3 regions of the Arthrobacter sp. 05L421 genome follow, and region 3 is predicted to be linked to each of the others. Evidence: riboswitches for the same ligand, from Rfam matches in the RefSeq annotation. Region 3 holds a riboswitch; each other region holds the start of a gene.
The links. Region 3 has a riboswitch for S-adenosylmethionine ahead of metX (homoserine O-acetyltransferase MetX). Riboswitches for the same ligand answer to the same signal wherever they lie in the genome.
Positions count from the first base shown of each region.

Region 1: another riboswitch for S-adenosylmethionine. It lies ahead of AC1DKQ_RS00120 (aminotransferase class V-fold PLP-dependent enzyme); the one in region 3 lies ahead of metX (homoserine O-acetyltransferase MetX).
Region 2: another riboswitch for S-adenosylmethionine. It lies ahead of AC1DKQ_RS08675 (DUF1737 domain-containing protein); the one in region 3 lies ahead of metX (homoserine O-acetyltransferase MetX).

Region 1 covers NZ_JBFTOC010000001.1:24,383-28,446, reverse strand. The annotation lists gene AC1DKQ_RS00130 (Nramp family divalent metal transporter) at 1-15, opposite strand, end outside; gene AC1DKQ_RS00125 (class I SAM-dependent methyltransferase) at 149-910, opposite strand; gene AC1DKQ_RS00120 (aminotransferase class V-fold PLP-dependent enzyme) at 980-2,398, opposite strand; SAM riboswitch class IV at 2,434-2,547, opposite strand; gene AC1DKQ_RS00115 (glutamyl-tRNA reductase) at 2,625-4,064, opposite strand, start outside.
Region 2 covers NZ_JBFTOC010000005.1:125,107-129,170, reverse strand. The annotation lists gene AC1DKQ_RS08690 (glutamate--cysteine ligase 2) at 1-40, shown strand, start outside; gene AC1DKQ_RS08685 (O-succinylhomoserine sulfhydrylase) at 104-1,312, opposite strand; gene AC1DKQ_RS08680 (rhodanese-like domain-containing protein) at 1,312-1,722, opposite strand; gene AC1DKQ_RS08675 (DUF1737 domain-containing protein) at 1,719-1,967, opposite strand; SAM riboswitch class IV at 2,088-2,203, opposite strand; gene AC1DKQ_RS08670 (ATP-grasp domain-containing protein) at 2,565-3,521, shown strand; gene AC1DKQ_RS08665 (hypothetical protein) at 3,567-3,803, opposite strand.
Region 3 covers NZ_JBFTOC010000004.1:206,135-210,198, reverse strand. The annotation lists gene AC1DKQ_RS07620 (bifunctional o-acetylhomoserine/o-acetylserine sulfhydrylase) at 6-1,322, shown strand; SAM riboswitch class IV at 1,463-1,578, shown strand; gene metX (homoserine O-acetyltransferase MetX) at 1,590-2,729, shown strand; gene AC1DKQ_RS07610 (MFS transporter) at 2,896-4,064, shown strand, end outside.

The DNA.
Region 1 (4,064 bases), on a different contig from region 3:
CCTTACATCCAGCACTGCCAGCTCCCGTGAATGGCGCGTCTGCGTTGACGCGATGATCGGTACCGGCCCGAAAAGCGCCCGGTTCAAAGTTTCGCATGCCTACAAGCGATTATTAGGCATACCGAAACAATATGCCCCGGCCGGGGCCTTACGCAATCCGGAAGGCCCGCCACGTCTGGGTCAGGTAGGGCAGCCGGAGCACTGCGCCTGGGGCATGGCCCAGATGCTCGTGCAGGTACCAGTCGAGGTTGGACATTACTTTGGCCCGGGTGGAATCCGATGCCGCGAGGTAGTAGCTGCGGGACTTGGTCAGCTCCTGGATGTCCGCCGTGGTGACCGAATCCTCCCACCGGGTCAGGTGGCTCTCCAGCCCGGTGAACTCGGAACCCACGGGCGGGCGGAAGTGCGGTTTGTGGACGTCCCCGGCGTGCATGATGCGCGAGAGCCGGTGCACCCAGGGCACAGCGGTGTCCAGTTGGTTCCAGATCAGGCCCAGCACGCCGTGCGGCCGCAGGATCCGGGCAATCTCGGTGCTCGCCAGGCGGGGATCGCACCAGTGCCATGCCTGGGCGACCGTGACGAGATCGAACGTCTCCGGCGGCAGGCCCGTGTCCTCGGCGCTGCCCTCGATGGCGGTGACCTCCGGCAGGGTGCGGCGCAACTGCTCCAGCATGTCGGCCGAGGGATCAACGGCCACCGTATGCAGGCCGCGGGCCGCCAGAAGCGCAGTGAACTTGCCGGTGCCGGCGCCGATGTCCGCGGCATCCTTGGCCCCCGCCGGGATCAGCCAGTCGGCCGACTCCTGCGGATACCCCGGGCGGACGCGTTCGTAGTGCTCGCCGCCGTCCTGGAAACTTTGGCCGAGTTCCTGGCGCCGCTCACTGTGGAGCTTGGGCCCGCCGCTTGCCACGTGCGCTCTCCTTCGGGAAGGTACTGCTGGTTTCAGATACCTTTCGAATTTACCGCACGGGCGCCGTGCCTAGTCCTCCGTGCAGGGCGCGGCACCGGCGGTGCCCGGGGTGTTCGGGGCCCAGTGGGGGTAGCTGCGGGTATCGTTGGCCGGCACCCAGCGGCCGGCGTCCACCACGTAGTCCCAGCCGAGTCCGTTCTGCCGCAACTGCTGCAGGCCGGCGAGCAGGCGCTCGGCATCCTCCAGCCGTGAGCCGAGGCCGAAGCTGGCCCGCAAGGAGCCGGCGGGCAGGCCGAGCCGCTTGAGCAGCGGGTGGGCGCAGAAGCGCCCGTCGCGCAGGCCAATGCCGTGTTCGGCCGACAGGTAGGCGGCCACCAGCCCGGCGTCGTAGCCTTCCACGGAAAAGTTCACGACGCCGATGGTGCCGGTGCCCGGCAAGTCGCCTCCGGGGGAAGAAGCGGTGGACGAATCGGCAAAAATCCGGTGCACGGTCACGCCGTCGATGCCCTGCAGGCCCTCGACGAGGAAGGACCGGATGGCGTCCTCGTGGGCCTGCCACTGTTCCGGGTCCAGGGCTGCGATCACCTGGGTGGCGCGGGCCAGCGCGGCCGCACCGAGGACGTTCGGCGAGCCGCCCTCGTGCCGGGCGGGTCCGGTGGTCCAGCTGACGGAGTCGAGCCGGGCGTCGCGGACTGCGCCGCCGCCGGCCAGGTGCGGGGTGCCGGCGTCGAGCCAGTCCGTCCGGCCCACCAGCACGCCGGTGCCGAACGGGGCGTACAGCTTGTGCCCCGAGAAGGCGAGGTAGTCGACGTCGTCCGCGGTGATGTCGATCCGCCGGTGCGGGGCCAGCTGTGCGGCGTCGACAACGATCCTGGCGCCGTACTCGTGCGCCAGGGCGGCGAGGGTCCGGATCGGCAGGATTTCCCCCGTGACATTGGAAGCGCCGGTGACGGCAAGCAGGCTGACGCCGCCGCGCGCGAGCTCGTCCCGCAGGCGGTCCACGGTGGCCGCGAGGGTGGGGGCAGCGACGACGCTGCGGTGCGGGACACTCTGCCAGGGCAGGAGGTTGGCGTGGTGCTCGATGTCGAGATACAGGACCTCGCCCGTGGGCCGGCCGTCACGGAGCGGCAGGCAGCCGGCCAGCAGGTTCAGGGAATCGGTGGTGTTGCGGGTGAAGATCACGGAATCGTCCGCCCGGCCGCCCACGAAGTCCCGCACGATGTCCCGGGCATTCTCGTAGACGGACGTGCTGATCTGCGATGCGTAGCCGGCGCCGCGGTGCACGCTCGCGTAGTAAGGCAGGATTTCGTTCAAGTAGGCCGAGACCACGGACAGGGCCGGGGCGGAGGCGCCGTAGTCGAGGTTGGCGTAGCGGGCATGGCCGCCTGTGATCAGCGGGGCCTGGATTTCGGCCCCGGTGACGGCCGCCAGCGGGCGGCCCGCGAGGGCGTGAAATTCGGGGGCAGCGGGAAAAATGGCAGTTGTCATGGGACCTCACTCGACCAGGACCCCCACATCGTGGGAATCCGCGCTTGCCGGGTCCGTTCCGGACCGGCCAGGTCGTCACCCGGGGCACCCCACCGCGTCTGGAGGGTTGCCGGCCAGCAAACCGGGGTTTAGCGCTGGCACTCGTGACCTGCATCGAGCGTAGGACATACGCGCAGCCGGGGAAAAGGCGGTCACCGATTGTGAAGCGGATTGTTACGGACCAGGGCTACGGAGCCGCCGTGACACCATCCAAGGACGGCACTGTGACGCGGCGCGCCGGGCAGGCTCCCGGGCATCCGCCGCGCGGATCGGCCCCGCCGCACGCTCTCATCCCAGACTCCGCCTCCCTCAATTCCCAAGTCGGCCGCCTCAAGCCGACCACAGTGGCGGTCCCGGGGCTCCGGCCGCCAGCGGGCTGGACGCTGAGGCCGAACAGGGCTTCCAGCGCAGCCGCGTAGTCGTGCTGGCGGCCGTCCGTGGCCAGTTCCCTGGCGCGGACCGTGGGGAGGTGAAGCAGCCGGCGGACCAGCCGGCGCATCGCGAGGTTCACATCCTCTGCCTGGGCGCCGCGCCCATGTTGCTTCATGGTGCGCTCCACTTCGGCCTCGAGGACCTGCTGGACGTGCCGGCGCAGGGCCACGATGGCGGCGTCGACTGCGCGCAGTTCCTCTCGATCTTCGAAACGGTGCGCCGCCTGCCGGACCATTGTGCGGGCGAGGCGGAGCGCCTCGGAGTCCGCAGGGGGAGCCGCGGATCGCACTGAATCCAGGGTGATCAGTTCAATGCCCGGCAGATCCGCCACGTGGGGGTCGAAGTCATGGCTCAGAGCGAGATCGACGACGGTGAGGGCACGGCCACTGCCACCTCTCCACTGCGCCAGTTGGCCGGCAGCGATGCGCGTCTCCGTGCCGCTGCAGCCAATCAGTATGTCTGCCCGGGCAACAGCGGCGGGCAGCACCTGTGCCGTCAGCGCCGTGCCACCCCTGCTTGCCACAAAGGCCTCCGCGCGGCCGGATTGGGAGAAGACGGAAATGGTGGGGCATCGTTTGCTCCTGAGGATCTCCGCGACGCACGCGGCGTAGGAACCGGTGCCGAAGAGGACTACGGAAGCATCAGTCAGGGACGGGTACGCGACTCCGGCAGTGGCCAGTTCAAGGGCCACCGATGCTATGGACCTGCTGGCGCTGCTGAGCGTGGTCCGCGCCCCCACGTCCCTGCCCGTGCGGGAGGCCTCCTGAAACAGCCGGACCAAAAGCCCGCTCGCAGTACCTGCGGCTTGTGCTTCAGCGAGGGCGCGGCGGACCTGGCCGGCGACTTGACGCTCACCCACCACAACGGAGTTTAGGCCGGCTGCAACGGCGAAGAGATGCTCCGCCGCGGACGCGCCAGACGAGTGTTCGAACAGGGACGCAAGCCGGACGGCGGGCAGGCCCGTGCAGAGGCGGACCGTACCCAGGGCAACGGTGCAGGCGGCATCTACATGGTCCCTGGACGCCACCTCGCAGTAGATCTCGAAGCGGCTGCAGGTGGACACGACCACGGCTCCGGACACGGCGGAACTGCTGGCGAGCAGATGTTGGCCCAGCTCCGAGGAGACGGCCTGGAGCCGGGCGGCGGACTCAATGTCCAGGTCCCGGTACTTCGCAACCAGGACCAGTAGAACCGG
Region 2 (4,064 bases), on a different contig from region 3:
CGACGAGGGATCGCCCCTGGGCAGGGTTCGCCGGGGCTGACGGGGAGCCGGCAGCGCCAGATCTGCTTGAAGACTGGCCCTGAGCGCTAGACCTGTTTGAGCGCTAGACCTGTTTGAGCGCCTGGCCGAGGTCGCGGATCAAGTCCTCGACGTCCTCCAGGCCCACCGAAAGTCGGACCACGCCGTCGCTGAGCCCGATCGCCGCACGGCCTTCCAGGCCCATCGCGCGGTGCGTGGTAGTGGCCGGGTGCGTAATGAGCGTCTTGGCGTCGCCAAGGTTGTTGGAGATGTCGATGATCCGCAGCGCGTCCAGCAGCGCGAAGGCGGCCTGCTTCGCAGTTCGTCCCGGCGAAGGCGAAAGCTCCAGCGTAAGCACGGTCCCGCCGGCCTTCATCTGCTTCACCGCGAGGGGGTACTGCGGGTGGGACGGCAGCAGCGGGTACTTGACCCAACTGACCGCCGGCTGTCCCTCAAGCCATTCCGCCAGCCGCAGGGCAGAGGCCGAGGAATGGTTGACGCGCAGGGCCATGGTCTCCAGGCCCTTGGTGAGCACCCAGGCATTGAAGGCCGAGAGAGCCGGACCGGTGTGCCGCATGAGCTGCCTGACGGGCCCGTCAATGAATTCCTTGGTGCCCAGGATGGCGCCGCCCAGGACCCTGCCCTGGCCGTCGATGTGCTTGGTGCCGGAGTACACCACCACGTCCGCGCCGAGGTCTCCGCAACGCTGCAGCAGCGGGGTGGCGAAGACGTTGTCGACCACCACTGTGGCGCCGGCGGCATGCGCCAGTTCGCTCACGGCGGTGATGTCCACGATTTCCTGCATGGGGTTCGACGGCGACTCGAAGAACACCGCCGTGGTCGGCTCGGACAGCGCAGCCTGCCACTGCTCCAGGTCCGGTCCGTCCACGAAGACCGTCTCCACACCCCAGCGCGGCAGGATCTCGTTGAGGATCACGAAACAGGAGCCGAACAGTGAGCGGGCTGCGACGACGCGGTCGCCGGCAGCCAACAGCGCGCCCAGGGCAGTGAAGACGGCGGACATGCCGGACGCCGTCGCAAAACATGCCTCGGTTCCCTCGAGCAGCCGGAGCCGCTCCTGGAATGTCGCGACGGATGGGTTGCCGTAGCGGGAGTAGACGAAGCGCTCGTCCTCCCCAGTGAAGGCGCGCTCGGCGGCGGCCGCGGACTCGTAGACGAATCCTGAATTGAGGAAGATTGGCTCGGTGGTTTCCTGGAAGCCGGTGCGGTCCAGGCCGCCGCGGACAGCCTGGGTGTCGGCGGCCCAGCCGGAGGCGTCGGGATTGAACGTCACTAGATTTTTCCGAGGTTGGTGGGCAGGCCGCGGTTCTTCCAGCCGTTGACGGTGCGTTCGCCAAAGCGGTCGGTCTCGCCTTCGAAGCCCTCAAGAACGTTGTACGAGGTGTAGCCGGCGGCCGTCGCGGCCGTCGCGGCGGCGATCGACCGGGCACCGGAGCGGCACAGGAACACCAGTTCGACGGCGGTGTGCTCCGGTGCTTGCCGCTTTAGCTGTTCCACGAAGTGCGGATTCGGCGTGCCGCCGGCAAGGTTCCACTGGATGAAGAGCGGATCATTTTCTGCGGACTTGGTGTCCGGGATGCCGATGTGGGCCCATTCGCCCTCGGTCCGGACATCCACCAGAATGGCTCCCGCCTCAAGCTTGGCCCACGCCTCAGTAGGGCTGAGGTCTCCTGCGTAGCTCATGCGTGCCCCTCGAATGCCCCAACAGCGTCAAACTCGTCGGCGTCGAGCTCATCAACCGCATTGGCCACGGCGGCGTCCGCGCTCGCAATGGCAGCCGGCAGCACCAGCGCCTGCGCCACGATCACGGTGCTGCCGTTGAAGCTGGCGGCGGGGCTTCCATGCAGGACGTAGCCCTCGGCCAATGCGGCCGACACGCGCTCACAAAAGGCGCGGTCATCCGCACCGGTGAACAGGCGGTAGGCCAGCCTTTCCTCGCCGGCGGGGGCTGCGCTGGTTGCTGCACGGGTGGCTGTGTCTGGGGCGGCGGATGAACTGAGTATTTCGGGTACAGCGGGTGTTGACGTGTCGGGCACGACGGATCTCCTCTTTCACGCTTGCAGCTCGAATGGTCGATATGCCGAGTATTCACCTGAGGCACCCCGCCGCGAAAAGGGAGGGTTGCCGACCGGCCAGTCAGGGCTTGGCGCCGGTTCTCATTACTCCCCAAAAACGTAACACCAACGACGTCGGCCCGCACGGCCGCCGTCGTCATGTTCCGTAACCGGGCCACGCCCGACAGCCTGTGCCGGCCGGCGGACCGTATGCGTGCCTCAGGCAAGTAGTAGCGGGCTCCAACTTCGGGTATTGCCCACTCGTGTGTGCGCGGACGATTCGCCGTCTACTAGGGGAATGGTCCTGCGTGTCGGCGCGAGTTGCGGCAGATCCGGGCAGTCCGTCAATCGAGCAGTCCGTCAATCAGCAGTCCGTAAATCGAGTCGTCCGTCAACAAGCCTATGAATCGGTGGCCGGAACCGTCGGAGCCGCAGCAGCGGCCCCGCCGGTGACGGCGGAATGGAGCAATTGTGGGCCCGCGCATACTGGTTACCGGGATAGCAAGCGCCGCCGGCCGTACGGTCGCGGCCCAACTCGAAGCCCGCGGCCTTCCGTATCTGGGCTCCGACGCCCGCGCCGACACTCGCCAGGCGGAGGCTGCTCCCTCCGCAGCCGCGGCCAGGCTCTTGCCCGCGACGGACCCGGACATGATCCTGGACCTGCGCCGGCTGGTGGATCGCGAAGCCATCAACGTCATCATTCCGACCCTCACCGTGGAACTTCCGGTCCTGGCCGCAGCCCGTGCCGGATTCGCCCAGGACGTGCGGATCATCGTGGGCGACCCTGCCGCGGTGGCGCTCGCCAACGACAACCTGTTTACCACCTGGGCGTTGCAGGCAGCCGGCATTCCGGTGCCCCGGTTCGGCGTTCCGGGCGACCTCGCTGCCGCGCCGGCATCCCTAGCCGGCCTCAGCGGTCCCGTGGTGGTCAAGCCGCGGGTCTTCGAAGGCTCCCGTGGGGTCCACGTGCTGGCCGGAACGGCCTCCGTCACCTGGAAGAACATGCCCGCGGGGCAGCTTGTCCAGGAGTTCATCCCGGGCGCCGACTATGTCTGCCTGGTGTTTGGCACCCCGGCACGCAACGCGATGGCGCCAGTGGCGGTGGTCCTGGAGAAGACCAGGACTCCGTATGGACGCGCCGGCAGCGACGAGGTAAGTCGCAGGGTGCCCGCCAGCGAGGCCGGGGACGTACGGAAGCTGGGCCTGGCCGCCGTCCGCACGCTCGGGCTGACCGGGCCAGTCCAGGTCCAGATCCGCCGCCGCGCGGACGGAACCCCTGTGGTGCTGGGAGTCTGCGCGACCCTCGGGGAGAACAGTACGTGGGCCCCGGAAATGCTCGACGCCGTACTGGCAACCTTCATGCTCCCGGCGTTCAACCCCGCCTCGTTCCGGCGGTGCCCGGCAATTCCAGCGGACGCCCTGGGGTGAGGACCAGCACGCCTGGCCCCGGCCCCGCCCCCGACCATGGTCCGGTCAGTGCGTGATGAGATGGGACCCATGTCCAGGCCGGCGCGGGCTGCCGGCCTGGCTCCTGAACAAGCCGATCAGCCCAACGGTCAGTGCCGTCGCCAGGAAGAGGATCAGCCGCACGGTACCTGCCAGGAGCATGAGCAGCACTAATCCGAAAATAAGGGGCAAACACAATATGAAAACGGTGACGAGGGTAACAACATAGCCGAATGTGATGCCAACAAGGGTTGCCTGATCCATTGGACTGCCGTTCATAACGCTAGGGCGATTCCCTGACTTCTGCCGAAACCTGCGGCAGCCGTGCGGCATGTGGCCCAGGGCCACTTCCGCGGTTCCGGACAGCTTTGGGCCAAGCAGGATCCCGCACCGCCGGCTGTTGCGGGGTCAGCTCCTCCGGGAGCCGGCCCGTCAACCATGTGCCCTAACGACAGAACGGCGAGGGCCCCCGCGCCCCGCCGTGCGGTTCGCGTCTATGCCGGGGCCCCTGCAGGACTTGCTCGA
Region 3 (4,064 bases):
CATCAATGTCCAACGCCTGGTCCTTCGAAACCCGCCAGATCCACGCCGGCCAGGAGCCGGACAGCGCCACCGGCGCGCGTTCCCTGCCGATCTACCAGACGACGTCGTTCGTGTTCCCGAGCGCCGAAAGCGCCGCGAACCGCTTCGCGCTGGCCGAACTCGCCCCCATCTACACCCGGATCGGCAACCCCACCCAGGACGCCGTGGAACAGCGCGTGGCCAGCCTGGAAGGCGGCCTCGCGGCCCTGCTGCTCAGCTCCGGCCAGGCGGCGGAGACCTTCGCGATCCTCAACATCGCCGAGGCCGGGGACCACGTGGTGGCCAGCCCCAGCCTGTACGGCGGGACCTATAACCTGCTGGCCCACACGCTGAAGAAGTTCGGCATCTCCGTGACGTTCGTGGAGGACCCGGACAATCTGGAGCAGTGGCGCGACGCCGTCCGGCCCAACACCAAGCTGTTCTTCGGCGAAGTGGTCTCCAACCCCCGCCAGGACGTCCTGGACATCGAGGGCGTCTCCCGTGTGGCGCACGAGGCCGGGGTGCCGCTGATCGTCGACAACACGCTCTCCACCCCGTACCTGATCCGGCCGATCGAGTGGGGCGCGGACATCGTGGTCCACTCCGCCACCAAGTACCTCGGCGGTCACGGCGCCGCGATCGCCGGCGTGATCGTGGACTCCGGCAACTTCGACTTCGGCAAGGACCCGGGGCGGTTCCCCGGCTTCAACACCCCGGACCCCACCTACAACGGCCTGGTCTACGCCCGAGACCTCGGTGCGGACGGCGCGCTGGGCGCGAACCTTTCGTACATCCTCAAGGCCCGCGTCCAGCTCCTGCGCGATCTCGGCTCCGCCGTGTCCCCGTTCAACGCGTTCCTCATCGCCCAGGGCATTGAGACCCTGAGCCTGCGCGTCGAACGCCACGTGGCCAACGCCACCACGGTGGCGAAGTGGCTGGAGGCGAGGGACGACGTCGAATCGGTTGCCTACGCCGGGCTGCCGTCCAGCCCCTGGTACGAGCGCGGCCGCAAGTACGGGCCCAAGGGAACCGGCGCCGTCGTGGCATTCAACATCGCCGGGGGAGCCGAGGCCGGCAAGCGGTTCGTCGATGCCCTCGAACTGCACTCGCACGTCGCGAACATCGGCGACGTCCGTTCCCTGGTGATCCACCTGGCCTCGACCACCCACAGCCAGCTCTCGCCCGAGCAGCAGACCATCGCCGGCGTGAATCCCGGCCTGGTGCGGCTCTCCGTGGGCCTGGAGCACATTGACGACATCCTCTCGGATCTCGACGCCGGATTCCGCGCGGCCAAGTCCGCCTGAGTTAAGCCAGATAAACCTGACGGCCGGCCGCCGGCCTCCCTTGAACGGGACGGCCGGCGGGGGGCTGTCTGATCGCCGGGCTGTCACATGGAAGTCACAATCTTCGTGATTTCCGCACCCTCTTTCGTAGACTCGTACCAGGTCATGAGTGCCAGCGACAGCCCCGGCTTGCTGGCCGGCAACCCTCCTTTTGCGGCGGGGTGCCCCGGGTGAGGACCTGGCCTGCCGGTCAGCTGACGGCAGGCAAGCGCGAAGTTAGGTCCTCACATGACGATTGCCGTCACCCGCACGGGTGTTCCTGAAACCAAGCCATCCCGCAACCCGGACGGAACCGTCCAGTACGTCAGGATCGGTGACCTGCAGCTCGAATCAGGGATTCCGCTGCCGGATGTGGTCCTCGCCTACGAGACGTGGGGGACCCTGAACGATGACGCGTCCAATGCCGTCCTCATCGAACACGCCCTGACGGGCGACACGCACGTGACCCGCGGCCACAGCGAAGAGCCCGGTTGGTGGGAACAGCTCGCCGGGCCCGGGGCCCCCGTGGACACGGACAAGTACTTCGTCGTTTCAATCAACATCCTGGGCGGCTGCCACGGATCCACGGGACCCTCCACGCGGGCCCCGGACGGGCGCCCCTGGGGATCGCGGTTCCCGCTCGTCACCCTGCGGGACACCGCCGCCGCCGAGGCGCGGCTGGCCGACGCCCTGGGCATCGGCAGATGGTACGCCGTGCTGGGCGGCTCCCTCGGCGGCGCGCGCGCCCTTGAATGGGCCGTCACGTTCCCCGGCCGGGTCCGGCGCTGCGCCGTGATTTCCGTCGGCGCCAGCAGCACAGCCGAACAGATTGCCTTCGCGCAGGCCCAGACCCTGGCCATCCGCCAGGACCCCCACTTCAACGGCGGAAACTACTACGGCGGCCCGGAACCCGAAGCAGGGCTCGCCCTCGCCCGCCGCATCGCGCACATCACCTACCGCTCCGCAGCCGAACTGGACGGCAGGTTTGGCCGGAACGCGCAGGAGCCGGAGGCGCCCCTGGAAGCCGGATCGCTGGCCGGGCGCGGGCGCTACCAGGTGGAGAGCTACCTGGACCACCAGGGCAACAAGCTGGTCCGGCGCTTCGACGCGAACAGCTACATCGCCATTACCGAGGCCCTCATGAGCCACGATGTCTGCAGGGGGCGCGGAAGCCTCGAGGAGGCCCTGGCCCCGGCCACCGCCGAGTTCCTGGTGGCGGCCGTGGACTCGGACCGCTTGTATTTCCCGGCCCAGTCCCGTCAACTGGCCGAGGCCCTGCCCGGGCGCCCGGAAGTGCACATCATTGAAGCGCCCATCGGCCACGACGGTTTCCTGACCGAAATCGGCCAGCTCAGCGGCCAGCTGCGGGAGGCCTTCTTCGACCACTAGGCGCGACCTCTTGTGCATTTTTGCAGACGCGCTCTGCACTAATGGCTGTTGAGGCTCAGGGCGGGAGCGTCCATACTCATGGGGAATGACGCCATGTGCCCTAAGTCACGTGCGTCCTCAGCCCAATGGTCCACAGGGTGTCGACGGAGACACCGAAGGAGTCACGATGAGTACGGAAAACGCCGCAAGGCGCGCTGAAGAAACGGACGTCAAATCGTCCGGCCTGAAGAAGGTTGTCACGGCCTCCATGGCCGGCACCGTGGTTGAGTGGTACGAGTTCTTCCTCTACGCTTCCGCCGCCACCCTGGTCTTCGGCAAGCTGTTCTTTCCCAATTCCGGTTCGGAGTTGGACGGCATCATTGCCGCGTTCGTCACCTACGCGGTCGGCTTTATTGCCCGCCCCATCGGTGGCATCGTCTTCGGCCACTTCGGCGATAAGTTCGGCCGCAAGCAGCTGCTCCAGCTGAGCATCATCCTTGTCGGTGTTGCCACCTTCGCTATGGGCTGCCTGCCGACCTTCCAGCAGATCGGCTACTGGGCCCCGGCGCTCTTGGTCTTCCTGCGCTTCGTCCAGGGCTTCGCCGTCGGCGGTGAGTGGGGCGGCGCAGTCCTCCTCGTGGCTGAGCACAGCCCGAGCAAGTCGCGCGGATTCTGGGCCAGCTGGCCTCAGTCGGCGGTTCCGATGGGCAACCTTCTCGCCACCGGTGTGCTGTTCACCCTGTCCGCCACGCTGTCATCCGCGGAGTTCCTCAGCTGGGGCTGGCGTGTGGCCTTCTGGCTCTCCGCTGTGATCGTGATCGTCGGCTACTACATCCGCACTAAAGTCCAGGACGCCCCGATCTTCCTGGAAGCCCGCAAAGAGGTCACCGTTGAGAACAAGGGCTACGGCGTCGCCGAGGTCTTCCGCCGCTACCCGCGTGGCGTCTTCACCGCGATGGGTCTGCGATTCGCGGAGAACATCCTCTACTACCTTGTGGTCACGTTCTCCATTACCTACCTGAAGGTCGTGGTCCAGACGGACACCTCGCGGATCCTGCTGCTGCTGCTCGTGGCGCACCTGGTCCACTTCGTCGTGATCCCTTTGGTCGGCAAGCTCTCGGACAACGTCGGCCGCAAGCCTGTCTACATGGCCGGCGCTGTCCTCGGTGGTACCTGGGGCTTCTTCGCCTTCCCGATGATGGACACCAAGAACGACCTCGTCATCCTCGCCGCGATCACCATCGGTCTGCTGTTCCACTCTCTGATGTATGCCGGCCAGCCGGCCATCATGGCCGAGATGTTCCCGACCCGGATGCGCTACTCCGGTGTCTCGCTGGGCTACCAGGTCACCTCGAT